One region of the Kitasatospora sp. NPDC001225 genome, then DNA from elsewhere that is predicted to be linked to it. Evidence: riboswitches for the same ligand, from Rfam matches in the RefSeq annotation. Region 1 holds a riboswitch; each other region holds the start of a gene.
The links. Region 1 has a riboswitch for S-adenosylmethionine ahead of ACWDCZ_RS19800 (IclR family transcriptional regulator). Riboswitches for the same ligand answer to the same signal wherever they lie in the genome.

Region 1 (5,290 bases):
GCGGCAGTTGGGCCGGTCTGGGGGTCGGTGTGCTGCTCCCGGCCGGGGCGGTGTTCCCGGCCGGTGCGGCGGCGGGGGCGTTCGGCGCCGCCGGTCCGGTGGGCGGGTCCGGTGCCTCGGCCCCGGGAGCGGCCGGCTCCGCCGGACCGGCGGCGGCCGGGCCCGGGACGAGCGCGGCGGGGACGAGCGCGACGGAGGGTGCCGGGGCGGCGAGCGACGGGTCCCCTTCCAGGATCCGCTGGTGCAGCAGGTCCAGCTCCGCCCCGGGCGCCACCCCCAGTTCGGCCAGGAACAGCTGACGCGCGCCCCGGAACACGGCCAGCGCGTCCGCCTGCCGCCCGGCCTGGTACAGCGCCCGCATCAGCAGCCCGTACGCCCGCTCGTGCAGCGGGTGCTCGGTGGTCAGCGAGGTCAGCTCCGGGATGCACCGGGAGTAGCGCCCCAGCGCCAGGTCCAGGGCGATCCGCTCCTCCAGCAGGGTCAGCCGCAGCTCCTGGAGCCGCTGGCGCTGCCGCTGCGCGAACGGCCCGGGGATGCCGGCCAGCGGCTCGCCCTGCCACAGCTCCAGGGCCTGGTTCAGCAGGTCGCGCGCCTGCTGCGGCTCCCCGGCGGCCGCCGTGCGCTCGGCCTGCGCCGCCAGCTCCTCCGCCTGCGCCGCGTCCACCGCGTGCTTGGGCAGCACCAGCCGGTAGCCGTCCCCGACCGAGGTCAGCACGGTCGGCGCGTCCGGCGCCTCGCCGTGCAGGACCTTGCGCCACCGCCAGGCGTAGGTGCGCACCGTCGTCATCGCGGTGCCCGGCGGCTCCTCGCCCCACAGGGCGTCGATCAGGTCGGTGGCGCTCGCGCCGTGGCCGGGCCGGAGCAGCAGCACCGCCAGCATCGCCTGCTGCTGGGGGCTGCCCACCTTCAGTACGGTCGCGCCGCGCTGCGCCCGCATCAAGCCCAGCACCGAGAACCGGAAATCATCCATTCCTGCACCTGCCCGCTTCATGTGCTCGCCCCCGCCCGCACGTGCCACCCCCGAATTGGTGAGTCCCTATCAACCCACGGGACCTGGCGGGATGTCGAGAGATCGTCGACCCGGTGGTGATCCGGTGTTGATCGGCCGTCGCCACAATCGGTGATGTGGCGCCCGCAGTCGGCCCGGCCCCTCACCGCCGGACCCGCCACGTCCCCGGTCGCCCGGCCGCCGACCGGCGACCCCCACGGCTCTCGGAGGCGGACGCCCATGAACACGGACCGGAACAGCGACCTGAGCACCGGCCGGAAAGCGGATCCGCACGCGGAACCGAGTACGGCGTCGAGCACGGACCTGAGCACCGACCGGGTCACGGACCGGCAGGGCGGACTGGACACCGACCTGCTCCACCGCCTGCTCGACGTCGACCTGGCCGACGGACCCGTCGAACTGCTCCACCGCGCCCGCGGCGAGCGCCACCTCCCGTACCTGGTGCTCGCCGCGCTCGCCCGGGAGGACGTCCGGATGGGCGCGCACGCCCGGGACGAGCTGCGGCGCGCCCGCGACCGGGTCGAGTGTTACGCCCGGGTCGCCCGCGACCTCGCCGTCGCCACCGGGGTCCGCCCGATCCGCGACCTGCCGCTGGCCGGCTACTACCCGCCCGACCTGCCCCGGCCGCTGGCCGAGCTCAGCCTCGTCAGCCCCACCGAGGCCTCGCTCTGGCAGGCCGTCAACCGGCTGGTCACCGACCACCCGGTGGAGTCCGTGGAGGTCACCCTGCTCGGCGAGCGCCCCCGGCACACCGCCGTCACCCTGCGCTGGCCGGCCGGGGACCCGCTGCTCGACCCGTGGTACCAGGTGCGGGTCGCGACCGCCGCGCTCCCGGGCGACCTCGCCACCGTCCCGGTCCGCCCCTACCTGGCCGCCGACGACCACGTCGAATGCCTGATCGCCCTCGCCGAGGAAGGGCTCGGGCGCACCTTCCTCGCGGGCGACGTGATCGACGTGGCCCGGCTCGCCGGGCAGCCCTTCGAGCCCGTCGAGACCGCCGCGGTGGTCGCCGCCTACCGGCTCGCCCCGGAGGCCGCCGCCCTCCTCGACCTCGCCGCCGAGCACGTGCCGCTCGGCGCCCTGCGGGACGTCCGCACCGTCCTGGAGGCCGAGGTCGCCCCCGAACTCCGCCGTCGGACCTCTGCCGGCACCCCGCCGTGCCACGGCACCTCGCCGCGCCACGGCACGCTGCTGCGCCGCACCGTCATCCGGCACCAGTGGGACGAGGCGCTGCTGCTCCCGGCCGGCGACGCCACCCTGCTGCTCACCCCGGTCGCCGACTACCTGCTCGGCCCCGAGGGCACCCGGCCGACGGACCGCGAGCGCACCGCCGCCCTCGCCGCCCTGCACGCCTGGGACGCGACCCTCCCCGGCAGCCCGGACGGGGCCCCGTGCACCGGCCTGTCGGGGCCGCGCCACCGCTGAGCCGGCCCCGCGGGGCGTGGCCGAGGGCGGGTCGAGGGCGGGGGGACTTGCCGACCCGCCCCGGATGTCTTGTATCGTTCCTGGCGAATCATCCAGAGGGGTGGAGGGACCGGCCCTACGAAGCCCCGGCAACTCCCCGTTCGACCCGGCGTCCGAAGTACGCGCCGTGTTGGCGGGGGCAGTGCCAACTCCGGCCTGTCGCCACTGTGGCGCGGGAAAGATGAGGAGACACGGTGCTCTCTGTGCTGTCCTTCGCCCGGGCGCTTCCCGCCCCGGTCCTTTCGCGTACCCGTCTCGTGCCCGGCGCAGGCAATCGGCCGACTTCTCCGGCCTGTCCTCGCTGACCACACCCCCGGCTCCCCGCCAGGAGCCGCCGTGAGCAGCGCGGACCCGCTGCTCCCGGGCCTTGAGACTGGAGTACCCATCCCATGGAGAACACGAGCGGCGTCGGCGTGCTCGACAAGGTCACCTCGATCCTCGGCACCCTGGAGGCCGGGCCCGCCACCCTGGGCGGCCTCGTCGCGGCCACCGGCATGGCGCGGCCCACCGCCCACCGGCTGGCCGTCGCACTCGAACACCACCGCCTGGTCAGCCGGGACGTCCAGGGCCGGTTCATGCTCGGCCCCCGCCTCGGCGAGCTCTCGGCGGCCGCCGGCGAGGACCGGCTGCTGGCCGCGGCCGGCTCGGTCCTCGCCCAGCTGCGGGACGCCACCGGCGAGAGCGCCCAGCTCTACCGGCGGCAGGGCGAGGTCCGGATCTGCGTGGCCGCCGCCGAGCGGCTCACCGGCCTGCGCGACACCGTTCCGGTGGGCGTCACCCTCCCCATGAAGGTCGGCTCCGCCGCCCAGATCCTGCTCGCCTGGGAGGAGCCCGAGCGCCTCCACCGCGGCCTGCAGGGGGCCCGCTTCACCGCCACCGCGCTGAGCGGCGTGCGGCGCCGCGGCTGGGCCCAGTCCGTCGGCGAGCGCGAGGTCGGGGTCGCCTCCGTCGCCGCGCCCGTCCGCGGCCAGTCCAACCGGGTGGTGGCCGCCGTCACGGTCTCCGGGCCGATCGAACGGCTCAGCCGCCACCCCGGCGCCCAGCTCTCCCAGGCCGTCGTCGAGGCGGCCCACCGGCTCACCGAGGCCCTGCGCCAGCCCTGACGGGGGTTCCGAGGCTCTCGGATTCCGAGGTTCCGGGGTTCCCTGGTCACGGGTTCCGAACCTCGGGTTCCGAACCTCGGGTTCCGAGACTCCGGGCCCCGGGGCGCACCTCCGCGCGCCCCGGGGCCCGGTTCCGGCCCGTACCGGTCCCGGGTCCGGCTTGGCTCGGGCCCGGCTCAGGCCTGGTTCCGACCGGCTCAGGCCCGGTGCGGCAGGCCGGTGAGGCTGGGGCGGGGGATCCGGCTGATCACCGCGCCGATCAGTGTGCCGATCGACACCCCGAAGACCGCCGAGACGGCCGCCAGCAGCGACTGCGCCCCGTTGCCGACCTCGATCTGCGCGGTGTTCAGCAGACCGAAGGAGCCCGGCACGACGATCCAGAACGCCGGGAGGTAGAGCACCTGCCAGAGCGGACCGCCCGGCAGCCAGTGCACCAGGGTGGCCGCGACCGCGGCGGCCACGGCACCGGCCAGGCCGCCGATCGCCGCGCCGTGCACCGACCCCACCGCCACCTGGGCGGTGACGCTCACCGCGATCACCGCGACGATCCACGGGATGGCCGAGGGCGGGGTGTGGACGTTGACCACCACCCCGGCCACCGCGATCGCCAGCCCCAGCGCGATCACCCACCAGCTCGGCTTGGCCACCTGCACGTTGGCCAGCGCGGTGGACGGCATGCCGATCGCGGTCGCGGCCGCGGCCACCCCGGCGAGGAACAGCGTCAGCTGCACGGCGCCGGAGACCAGCCGGGCGGTGCCCGCGTTGGCCGCGCCGGCGGCGATCTCGGACAGCCCGGTGACCAGCAGCCCGCCCGGCAGCAGGATCGCCAGGGTGGCCACGATCGTCCGCAGCGGCCCGTCCAGCAGCGAGGCCCGCGCGAGCGCCAGGACCAGCAGCGCGACCAGGAAGCCGGCCGTGACGGGCAGCAGCGGCCGCAGGTGCGGCCGCCGCCGGGCGAGCACGGTCAGGCCCACCACGATCAGCGAGCCGAGCCCGGCGGCCAGCACGTTCGCCGCCACCGGCTGCAGGAAGATGCAGACCCCGACCCCGACCGGCAGCGCCCCGAAGTCCGCCACCCACGCGGGCCAGCGGGCGGGCGCCCGCCGGATCCGGTCCAGCTCGGCGCGCGCCCGCGGCCCGTCGAGTCCGCCCGCCCGCAGCCGGTGCACCAGGTCGAGGACGTCGGCCGTCTGCTCGAACCGCAGGGTGCCGCCGAGCGGCTGGAACCTGGTGGCGCCGTCCGGGTGCAGGGCCACGAACAGCCCGTTGGTCAGCGCGGCGACCTGGACCTCCGGGGCGCCCAACGCCCGCCCCAGTCCACGGAGTTCGTCCTCGACCTCATGGACGGGCAGGCCGCCGCCCAGCAGGGCTTCGCCCAGGTCGAGCAGGAGACGGCAGAGCGGGTCGGGCGGGGCGTCGGTGTCCCGGACCGATGGAGACTTGCTAGGCATGGCAGGTATCGTCCCACCCTGCCCGATTCGGTCTGAATCTGCCCCGGTCTGTTCGCTTCCCGAGCGCTGGTCGCTCCCGGGGCCTGGGTGACCGCTACGGGCGGACGGTGAGGACCAGCTTGCCCGTGACCCGGCCGGTCTCGCCCTCGGCGTGGGCCTTCGCGGCCTCCGCGAGCGGGTAGGTGGCGGAGACGTGCGGGCGCAGCCGCCCGGCTTCGACGAGGGCGGCGATCGCGGCCATGCCCGCCCGGTCGTGCTCGACC
Region 2 (5,290 bases), on a different contig from region 1:
CCGGCTGGGCCGGGCCCGGTACGCCGTCTTCTACCTGGCCGCCGGCAGCCTGACCACGTACGGCTTCGCGCTCGCCGAGGCGCACTCGCCGAACTCCACCCGGGTGCTCATCGGGGCCTCCGGGGCGATCGCCGCCGCCCTCGGCGCCTACCTGCGCCTCCACCCCCGGGCCCGGGTGACCACCCTCGTCCCGCTGCTGTTCTTCCTGCCGCTGCGCTTCCCGGCCTGGCTGGTGCTCGGCCTCTGGTTCGTCCTGCAGTGGTGGTCGGTGCACGCGGCCGGCCCCGGGGTGGCGTACCTGGTCCACGTGATCGGCTTCTCGGCCGGGTTCCTCTACGCCTGCACCGTGGTCCGCCACCCCCCGCGACGACCGGGCTGACGCCCGATACGCTGGCGGCACCCCACAAAGGAGCCCGAACTGTGATCACCGCCATCGTCCTGATCAAGACCAGTGTCGACCGCATCCCGGAGATCGCCGAATCCATCGCCGCCATCGACGGCGTGAGCGAGGTCTACTCGGTGACGGGGGGCTACAACCTGGTGGCGATGGTGCGGGTGCGCCGGCACGACGACCTGGCCGAGGTCATCCCGGGCCGGCTCAACAAGGTCCCGGGCGTGGCCCACACCGAGACCCAGATCGCCTTCCGCACCTACTCCCAGCACGACCTGGAGGCCGCCTTCGCCCTCGGCCTGGACGAGTAGCGGTCAGCCCTCGGCGCGCCGGCCCCGCTCGACCTGCACGGTGGCGACGCAGCGCCCGCCCTCGTTGCGGTAGTTCCACGCCGCGCCCTCCGTGACCAGCTCCCGGACGGCGGTCAGGAAGCGGTCGACGTGCTCGTCCGGCGTCCCGGCGCCGAAGCTCACCCGGATCGCGTTCAGGCTGCGCTCGCCCGGCAGCGACGGCTCGGGCGCACCACACTCGGACGGTGCCTCGTCCTCGTCGCCCAGCAGCGTGCGCACCAGCGGGTGGGCGCAGAACAGGCCGTCGCGCACCCCGATGCCGTACTCGGCGGACAGCGCGGCGGAGAAGTGCGAGCTGTTCCAGTCCCGGACGACGAAGGACAGCACGCCCACCCGGGCGGAGCCCTCGCCGAACAGGTTCAGCACCTTGACCTGCGGGATCTCGGCCAGCCCGGCCGTCAGCCGGGCGATCAGCTGCTGCTCGCGGGCCTCCAGCCCGTCGAAGCCGGCCTCGGTCAGCGCCCGGCAGGCCGAGGCGATCGCGTAGGCGCCGATGACGTTCGGCGAGCCGGCCTCGTGCCGGGCCGGGCCGGTGTGCCACTGCACGGCCACCGAGCCGTCGGCCTCCCGGGCCACCGTCCGGGTCGCCCCGCCACCGGCCAGGTACGGCTCGGCCGCGTCCAGCCAGTCCGCCCGGCCGGCCAGCACCCCGGCGCCGAACGGCGCGTAGATCTTGTGGCCGGAGAAGGCGATCCAGTCGACGTCCAGCTCGCGCACCGAGACCCGGTGGTGCGGCGCCAGCTGGGCGGCGTCCAGCACCACCCGGGCGCCGTGCCGGTGCGCGGTCGCGGTCAGCTCGGCGACCGGCCACAGCTCGCCGGTCACGTTGGAGGCGCCGGTGACGCAGAGCAGCTTGGGGCCCTCGGGCGCCTCGGCGAGCGCGGCGTCCAGCGCGGCCACCGCCTCGGCCCGCGAGCGCGGCGCCCGCAGGTAGGTGACGTCCAGTCCGGCGTGCGCCCAGGGCAGCAGCGAGGCGTGGTGCTCGGTCTCGAAGGCGAACACCCGGGTGCCGGCCGGGACGGCGGAGGCCAGCAGGTTGAGCGAGTCGGTGGTGGCCCGGGTGAAGACCACCTGGTCGCCCTCGCGCAGGTCGAGGAACTCGCCGACGGTGCGGCGGCTCTGCTCGAACAGGTCGGTGGACAGCTGGGAGAGGTACCCGGCCCCGCGGTGGACGCTGCCGTAGTACGGCGCGTAGGCGGCGACGTCGTCCCACACCCGCTGGAGCGCCGGCGAGCTCGCCGCGTAGTCGAGCGCCGCGTAGCCGACCTTCTCACCGCTGGCGAGCGGGACCTGGACGTCGGCGCCGAGGACGGCGAGCGGGGTGCGGATTTCGGTGGCCAGAGACATGGGGATGCACTCCTTCTGGGGCAAGGGACCCCGGGAGTGCTAGTCGTCGGGCGTCCGCGCTTGTCGCACGGACGGCTTGCCGTGACGACCCGGTCCTCACCCAGGGCACCCCGCCACGGACGGAGGGTTGCCGGACAGCCAGCTGGGGCTTGGCGCTGTCACTCATGACCTGGCGAAGACTCTAGGCCGGGTCCACCGGGTGGTCAAACGGGCATCCAGCATCCGGACAGCACGGGAGCCCGCGCCGGCGTACCGGCACGGGCTCCCCAACTGCCGCCTCAGGCCCGGCTGGTGGCCTCCGACCAGCGCCGCAGCAGGTCCTGCGCGGCACCGGAGTCGATCGCCTTCGCGGCCCGCTCCATGCCGGCCGCCAGCTGCTCGGTGAGCGGCGCGTCGCCCAGCTCCAGCGCGACCAGCGCCGCCGCCGTGTTCAGCAGGACGGCGTCCCGCACCGGCCCGTGCTCGCCGGCCAGCAGCCGCCGCGCGACCTCGGCGTTGTACGAGGCGTCCGCCCCGCGCAGCGCCTCGATGCCGACCAGCTCGATGCCCACGTCCCGCGGGTCGAAGGTGGACTCGGTGACGACCCCGTCGCGCACCAGCCAGACCTGCGAGGTGGTGGTGATGGTCAGCTCGTCCAGCCCGTCGTCGCCGCGGAAGACCAGCGCCGTGGCGCCCCGCCGGGCCAGCACCCCGGCGATCAGCCCGGACAGCCGAGTGTCGAAGCAGCCGATGGCGTGCGCGGTGACCTTGGCCGGGTTGGTCAGCGGGCCGAGGATGTTGAAGGCGGTCGGCACCCCGAGGTCGCGCCGCGCGGTGGCGGCGTGCCGCATCGAGGGGTGGAACTTCGCCGCGAAGCAGAAGGTCAGCCCAACCTCCTCGGCCACCTCGGCGACCCGCCGGGGGGAGAGGTCCAGCGCCACCCCGAGCTTCTCCAGCACGTCCGAGGAGCCGCTGGTCGAGGAGGCCGACCGGTTGCCGTGCTTGACCACCTTGGCGCCGGCGGCCGCCGCGACGATCGCCGACATGGTGGAGATGTTGACGGTCTTCGCCCGGTCCCCGCCGGTGCCGACGATGTCCACCGCCGGGCCGGGGATCTCCAGCGGCTCGGCGTGCGCGTACATCGCGTCGACCAGGCCGGCGATCTCCTCGACCGACTCGCCCTTGGCCCGCAGCGCGATCATGAACCCGGCCACCTGGACGGGGGACGCCTCGCCGCTCATGATCCGGTCCATCGCCCACGCGGTGGACGAGCGGTCGAGGTCCTCCCCCTGCAACAGTGCCGCCAGGAGGTCCGGCCAGGTGCGGACCACCTGCGCGGGGTCGCTACCGCCGTTCGCAGGGTTCACGTTCACCATGGCTGACTCCAGCTGTTGTCGGTTCCCCGCTCCGGGGACGTCCGTACGGATGGAGCCAGCCTATCGAGCGGAGCGCCCGCTTCTACCCCTGTCTTTCCTACTCCTGGCGCGGATTTCAGCGGACGGCCGGAGTCCGCTTCGCCAGCCGGTCCCGCAGCAGGGTGGCGACCGCCCCGGCCAGCGCCACCGGCTCCACCGGACGGGAGATCGCGGCGTCGGCCCGGCTCCAGGCGGCCAGCCAGGAGTCCTGCGGCCGGCCGATCAGCACCAGGACCGGCGGGCAGCCGTAGATCTCGTCCTTGAGCTGGCGCCCGAGGCCCAGCCCGCCGGCCGGAACGGCCTCGCCGTCCAGCACGCAGAGGTCCACTCCCCCCTTCTCCAGTGCCTTGAGCACCGCGGGGGTGGTCGCGCACTCCAGGTAGGACAGTTCCGGAAGGTCCTCGGCAGGGCGGCGGCCGAGCGCCGTCAGCACCTGCTCGCGGGTGTTGCGGTCGTCGCTGTAGACGAGGACGGTGAGCGTCTCATCGGTCGTGTACGCCATGGGCCCTGCTCCCTCAAGTGTGATCCGGACCACGTTCGCCTGATCCGGATGCTACTCCCGATCACCCTCCGCCGAGTCCCCCTCGCGCACGTTCCTCCTCAAGCCGCCGCGCCCCGGACTCACCCGCCTGGAGGACGGCCCGTCACCCGACCCCGCCCGGTCCACCCGTACGGCTCACCCGGACGCCCTCCCCCCTACCTCCCCCGGCTACTCCGACCGTGCACCGGCGCGCCGGGCAACGGGGTCCAGGCTCCTCCGAGGAACCATCAGAAAAGGGACACGCCGCTGCTCACCCCCCGTACGGACACCCCGTCGCCCCCCAAGCGGGCATACCGCACGCACCGGACACTCCGAGGGACACCCCCCGACGTGAAGACGGAATAAGGGACCGACATAATGTCCGTCGTGGCGACAGCAACAGCAGTAGAAACCGGGCACGCGCACGGATCGGTCAACCGGCCGAACATGGTCAGCGTCGGAACGATCGTCTGGCTCAGTTCCGAGTTGATGTTCTTCGCGGCCCTCTTCGCGATGTACTTCACGCTCCGCTCCGTCAAGGGGCCGGAGTTCTGGACCGAGAAGGCCCACGCCCTCAACGTGCCCTTCTCCTCGGTCAACACCACGATCCTGGTGCTCTCCTCGCTGACCTGTCAGCTCGGCGTGTTCGCCGCCGAGCGCGGAGACGTGAAGAAGCTCCGGGCGTGGTTCATCCTCACGTTCGCCATGGGCGCGGTCTTCATCGGCGGCCAGGTCTTCGAGTACACCGAGCTGGTCAAGAAGGACGGCCTGTCGCTGTCCTCCGACCCGTACGGCACGGTGTTCTACCTGACCACCGGCTTCCACGGGCTGCACGTGACGGGTGGTCTGATCGCCTTCCTGCTGGTCCTGGGACGGACGTACGCAGCCAAGCGCTTCACGCACGAGCAGGCCACCGCCGCGATCGTCGTGTCGTACTACTGGCACTTCGTCGACGTCGTGTGGATCGGCCTGTTCGCGACCATCTACCTGATCAAGTAACCAGCTGATCAGGTCGCTGGCCACCGGCTGCGGCCCCCGCCCTCACCGGCGACGGGCCGCTTCTGCCGGTGCCGACGCTCCCACCGACCGACCGCGCGCGCAGCCCTAGACAGGCAGCCTCGTGCCGGCCAGACCGGCCGCCGGGTGCACCCACCAGTCGACCAGATCCTGACACCGGGGTTATTCCGTGAAAAAGCTCTCCGCACGACGGCGCCACCCATTGGCGGCGCTGGTCGTCCTACTTCTCGCCCTGGCGGCAACCGGGGGGCTGTACGCCGCGTTCGCGCCC
Region 3 (5,290 bases), on a different contig from region 1:
CGGGTCCTCGAACGTCGCCTCCATCCGCTCCAGGTCGGTGGCGAAGTAGGCGGAGATGTAGCCCTTGTCGAAGCGCATGCCCTCGGTGAGCTCGAGCTCCAGACCGAAGGTGTTGCTCTCCTCGACGGTGATGACGCCTTCCTTGCCGACCTTGTCCATGGCCTCGGCGATGAGCTCGCCGATCTGGGTGTCGGCGGCGGAGATGGAGGCGGTGGAGGCGATCTGCTCCTTGGTCTCCACGTCCTTGGCCTGGGCCAGCAGCTGGTCGGAGACGGCCGCGACGGCCTTCTCGATGCCGCGCTTCAGGGCCATCGGGTTGGCGCCGGCGGCGACGTTGCGCAGACCCTCGCGAACCAGGGCCTGGGCGAGCACGGTGGCGGTGGTGGTGCCGTCACCCGCGACGTCGTCCGTCTTCTTGGCGACCTCCTTGACGAGCTCCGCACCGATCTTCTCGTACGGGTCCTCGAGCTCGATCTCCTTGGCGATGGAGACACCGTCGTTGGTGATCGTGGGGGCGCCCCACTTCTTCTCCAGCACGACGTTGCGGCCCTTGGGGCCGAGCGTGACCTTCACGGCGTCGGCGAGCTGGTTCATGCCACGCTCAAGGCCGCGGCGAGCTTCCTCATCAAAGGCGATGATCTTGGCCATCTGAAGTGGTCCTCCGGGACACGGTCGACTGCTCGGACCAAGGGGTGCCCGCGACGGACGGCCCTGGTGTGCGGGGGTCCATTCCCCTACCGCTCCCGGGGGCCTCACCGACCCGGTCCGCTGTCACTCTCACGCTGTGAGTGCTAACGCCAATGATTAGCACTCCGGGTGGTCGAGTGCAAGCCCAATCGACGATCCGCGAGCCGTCGCCGGAGCCCCGCCCGAGCCCCGGCGGAGCCGCGTCGGGGAACGCCGACGGGCCCGTACGACACGCGTCGCACGGGCCCGTCGAGAAGCGAGTGGTCACCAGCCGTAGGGCCGCGCCGAGCTCCTGGAGTCGGAAGGGGTCAGACCGCCGCGCGGACCATGTCCGCCTGCGGGCCCTTCTGTCCCTGGGAGATCTCGAACTCGACCCGCTGGCCCTCCTCGAGGGTGCGGTAGCCGTCCATCTGGATCGCGCTGTAGTGGACGAAGACGTCCGCACCACCGTCGACCGCGATGAAGCCGTAGCCCTTCTCCGCGTTGAACCACTTGACGGTGCCCTGAGCCATTCCGAACTCCCCTAGTGCTGTGCTGGCCCTTCACGTGCCCGCAGGTCGCGGGCCCGGGTTGGTTGAAGGCCGGCCCGGGGAACCCCCCCTGGGCGCAGCCGTGCACGCCGCAACCATCCGCGCGGAACGCCGGGCGGCCTCCGGTGAGCGGGTGATTGCGTCGACCGCCGCTGAATGTATCCGGATCGACGCCCTCTGCAACAGGGCCAACCGCCGGTAATTCCGCCAAGGCGTCAAGGGACAGGACGGATCGAATCGGAATAATCTCGGCATTCCACGCCGGACATAGCGGACGAATTACTCAAATGCCCGCGCGAATTCTGACATCTGCCTGACATGTTTCACGGTCCGCCCCCGGCGGCCGGACGCCCCCGGGCCGAGCGCTGCGGGGGCCGAAAGGGAAACCCTGTTCCCAGCCGAGCCACACTCTACTCCGACTCGACCCGGAAATATTCCCGCCGGAATGCGAGCGGTCGCCCGCGCATACGGAGAACGGATTTCCGTACGCGCGGGCGACCGCGGGTTCTGCTTTGTCGGCTCAGCAGCCGCCGGCCACCGCCGGGATGATCGAGACGCTGGCGCCGTCCTTGATCTCGGTCGCCAGACCCTCGGCGAAGCGCACGTCGTCGTCGTTCACGTAGACGTTCACGAAGCGGCGCAGCTTGCCGGTGTCGTCCAGGATGCGGGCCGCGATGCCCGCGTGGTTCTTCTCCAGGTCGGCGACGACCTCGGCCAGGGTGGCACCCTCGGCGGTCACCTCGGCGGCGCCGTCGGTGTAGGTGCGCAGGATGGTGGGGATGCGGACGGTGGCGCTCATGACTCTCCTAGCGGGGGCGGGGCCTATCGGGTGGTTCAGGCGGACACGAGGCCGGCGGCGCGGAACGAGTCCAGCGTCGGGCGGATGACGGCGGTCATCCCGGAATCGGAGACGGCGTCCAGGGTCTTCAGCCCGTCGCCGGTGTTGATCGCGACGGTCTCCTTGGCCGGGTCCAGCTGCCCGGTCTCGACCAGCTTCTTCAGCACGCCGACGGTCACCCCGCCCGCGGTCTCGGCGAAGATCCCCTCGGTCCGCGCCAGCAGCCGGATCGCCGCCACGACCTCGGCGTCCGTGACGTCCTCCACCACGCCACCGGTACGGCGGGCGATGTCCAGCACGTACGGGCCGTCGGCCGGGTTGCCGATCGCCAGCGACTTGGCGATGGTGTCCGGCTTCACCGGCTTGATCACGTCCCGGCCGGCCTTGAACGCGGCCGACACCGGCGAGCAGCCCTCCGCCTGGGCGCCGAAGACCTTGTACGGCCGGTCCTCGACCAGGCCGAGCCTGATCAGCTCCTGGAGCCCCTTGTCGATCTTCGTCAGCTGCGAGCCCGAGGCGATCGGGATCACGATCTGCTCCGGCAGCCGCCAGCCGAGCTGCTCGCAGATCTCGTACGCCAGCGTCTTGGAGCCCTCGCCGTAGTACGGCCGCAGGTTCACGTTGACGAAGCCCCAGCCCTCGCCGGCCGGGTCGCCGATCAGCTCCGAGCAGAAGCGGTTCACGTCGTCGTAGTTGCCCTCGATGCCGACCAGCTCGCCGCCGTACACCCCGGCCATGACGACCTTGCCCTGCTCCAGGTCGTGCGGGATGAACACGCAGGACCGGAACCCGGCCCGGGCCGCCGCCGCACCCACCGCGCCGGCCAGGTTGCCGGTGGAGGAGCAGGACAGCGTGGTGTAGCCGAACGCCCGGGCCGCCTCGATCGCACACGCGACCACCCGGTCCTTGAACGAGTGCGTCGGGTTCCCGGAGTCGTCCTTGACGTGCAGCTGGGCGGTGAAACCGAGCTCCCGGCCCAGGTTGTCCGCCTTCACCAGCGGGGTCCACCCCGGGTTCAGGTTCGGCTTGGACGCCACGTCGGCCGGCACCGGCAGCAGCGGCGCGTACCGCCAGATGGAGGCCGGACCGGCCTCGATCCGCTTGCGCAGCTCCTCGGCGCCCTCGCTGCCGAACTCGTAGGCGATCTCCAGCGGGCCGAAGCACTCCAGGCACGCGAAGCTGGGGCCGAGCGGGAAGCGGGTGCCGCACTCGCGACAGGACAGCGCGGCGGCCGGGCCGAGGTCGACGGAAACGGGTGCGGCAGTGTCGATAGCCATGATGGCGAGGCCTCTCTCCTCATCTTCCCCGTGGCGCGGTCGCGACACGGGACGGAATTGGCACCTGTCCCGCCGGGGCCTGTCGACAGACAGCCGCGCGAGAAGGTTGCCGGGACGTCAACGGGCCGTTCCCTCAGTCCCTCTGGATGAGCTTGTGAAATTGTGGTGGTGCTCAACGGAGACCCCGGCGTGCAAAGGTCCGACCGCTGTACGAAGACTGTATCCGAAGGCGTCAAACCTGAACGGGACCGTCCGCCAAGCGAGATGACCCGTCCCACCGACCTCGCCGAGGAGATCTCCGTGCCCGCCGAACCGACTCCCGCGCTCCTCCCGCAGGCGGCGTCCTGGCTGCGCCGCCGCTCCTGGAGCGCGGCCGACCGGCCGGTCCGCACCCTGCTCGACGCCAAGGAGCGCACCGGCCGCACGGTCAGCGTGGTCCTCCCCGCCCTGGACGAGGAGGCCACCGTCGGCGACATCGTCCGCACCATCCGCCGCGAACTGATGGAACGCCTCCCGCTCGTCGACGAACTCGTCGTCGTCGACTCCGGCTCCACCGACGCCACCGCCGCCGTCGCCGCCGAGGCCGGCGCCCGGGTCGAGCACCGCGACGCCGTCCTGCCCCGGCTGCCCGCCGTCCCCGGCAAGGGCGAGGTGCTCTGGCGCTCGCTGCTGGTCACCCACGGCGACATCGTCTGCTTCGTCGACGCCGACCTGCGCGAGTTCGACCCGGCCTTCGTCTCCGGCATCGTCGGCCCGCTGCTCACCGACGAGTCCATCCAGCTGGTCAAGGCCATGTACGACCGCCCGCTGGAGTCGGAGGGCGCCGTCCTGCCCGCCGGCGGCGGCCGGGTCACCGAACTCGTCGCCCGCCCCCTGCTCAACCTCCACTGGCCGGAACTCGCCGGTTTCGTCCAGCCGCTCGGCGGCGAGTACGCGGCCCGCCGCTCACTGCTCGAACGGCTGCCCTTCCCCACCGGCTACGGCGTCGAACTCGGCCTGCTGGTCGACGCCCTGGAGCTGGCCGGCCTGGACGCCCTCGCCCAGGTGGACGTCGGCGTCCGGCACCACCGCCACCAGGACGGCCAGGCCCTCGGCCGGATGGCCGCCACCATCTACCGGACCGCCCTGGAACGCCTCGACCGCACCCACCGCCTCAAGGCCTCCGCCGACCTCGTCCACCCCCACCTCACCCAGTTCACCCGCGACCCGGAAACCCGCGCCTTCACCGCCCACACCCACCCGGTGACCGCCCTCGAACGCCCCCCGATCCACACCCTCCCCGAGTACGCCGCCCGCCATTAGGGCCTCTCTTCGACGGGCCGCACGGGTTTGCCACGCCGACCCCACGGCAACATGCCAACCATGGGCGATCTCACGACCAACCGTTCGAGCGTGACCGGCACCGCCCCCGTCCTGGTGGCGTCCAACCGGGGACCGGTGTCCTTCAGCACCGCCGACGACGGCACGCTGACCCTGCGCCGCGGCGGCGGCGGCCTGGTCTCCGGCCTCTCCGCCATCGACGACCCGAACGCCGTCTGGGTCTGCGCCGCCCTCGACGACTCCGACCGCAGGGCCGCCGCCGAGGCACCCCACGGCCGCCTCGACCTGGCCGGCCACGAGGTCGGCGGCCAGGCCGTACGGATGCTGGACATCGACCCGCTGACCTTCGCCCGCGCCTACAACGGCGTCGCCAACTCCACCCTCTGGTTCGTCCACCACCTGCTCTACGCGACCCCCACCGCGCCCTCCTTCGACGCCGCCTTCCGCACCGAATGGGCCGCCTACCGGGCCTACAACGAGGCCTTCGCCGAAGCCCTCGCCGCCGAGGCCGCCCCGAACGCCGCCGTCCTCGTCCAGGACTACCACCTCTCCCTGGTCCCGGCCCTGCTCCGCGAAGCCCGCCCCGACCTGCGGATCGGCCACTTCTCGCACACCCCCTGGGCCCCGCCCGAGTACTA

Region 2: linked by a shared signal. The riboswitch ahead of ACWDCZ_RS35010 (aminotransferase class V-fold PLP-dependent enzyme) and the one ahead of ACWDCZ_RS19800 (IclR family transcriptional regulator) in region 1 are both predicted to bind S-adenosylmethionine.
Region 3: linked by a shared signal. The riboswitch ahead of thrC (threonine synthase) and the one ahead of ACWDCZ_RS19800 (IclR family transcriptional regulator) in region 1 are both predicted to bind S-adenosylmethionine.

What each region holds. Positions count from the first base shown of each region.
Region 1 covers NZ_JBSFJC010000053.1:25,692-30,981, reverse strand. Annotated here, with positions in the region: gene ACWDCZ_RS19810 (AfsR/SARP family transcriptional regulator) at 1-970, opposite strand, end outside; gene ACWDCZ_RS19805 (hypothetical protein) at 1,229-2,434, shown strand; SAM riboswitch class I at 2,520-2,661, shown strand; gene ACWDCZ_RS19800 (IclR family transcriptional regulator) at 2,863-3,576, shown strand; gene ACWDCZ_RS19795 (threonine/serine exporter family protein) at 3,774-5,027, opposite strand; gene ACWDCZ_RS19790 (NADP-dependent oxidoreductase) at 5,122-5,290, opposite strand, start outside.
Region 2 covers NZ_JBSFJC010000171.1:2,459-7,748, reverse strand. Annotated here, with positions in the region: gene ACWDCZ_RS35020 (rhomboid family intramembrane serine protease) at 1-379, shown strand, start outside; gene ACWDCZ_RS35015 (Lrp/AsnC family transcriptional regulator) at 421-702, shown strand; gene ACWDCZ_RS35010 (aminotransferase class V-fold PLP-dependent enzyme) at 706-2,088, opposite strand; SAM riboswitch class IV at 2,140-2,258, opposite strand; gene trpD (anthranilate phosphoribosyltransferase) at 2,367-3,443, opposite strand; gene ACWDCZ_RS35000 (response regulator) at 3,559-3,984, opposite strand; gene ctaE (aa3-type cytochrome oxidase subunit III) at 4,381-5,001, shown strand; gene qcrC (cytochrome bc1 complex diheme cytochrome c subunit) at 5,189-5,290, shown strand, end outside.
Region 3 covers NZ_JBSFJC010000220.1:1,535-6,824, forward strand. Annotated here, with positions in the region: gene groL (chaperonin GroEL) at 1-648, opposite strand, end outside; gene ACWDCZ_RS37475 (cold-shock protein) at 996-1,199, opposite strand; gene ACWDCZ_RS37480 (MoaD/ThiS family protein) at 1,738-2,016, opposite strand; gene thrC (threonine synthase) at 2,052-3,332, opposite strand; SAM riboswitch class I at 3,349-3,485, opposite strand; gene ACWDCZ_RS37490 (glucosyl-3-phosphoglycerate synthase) at 3,597-4,634, shown strand; gene ACWDCZ_RS37495 (alpha,alpha-trehalose-phosphate synthase (UDP-forming)) at 4,695-5,290, shown strand, end outside.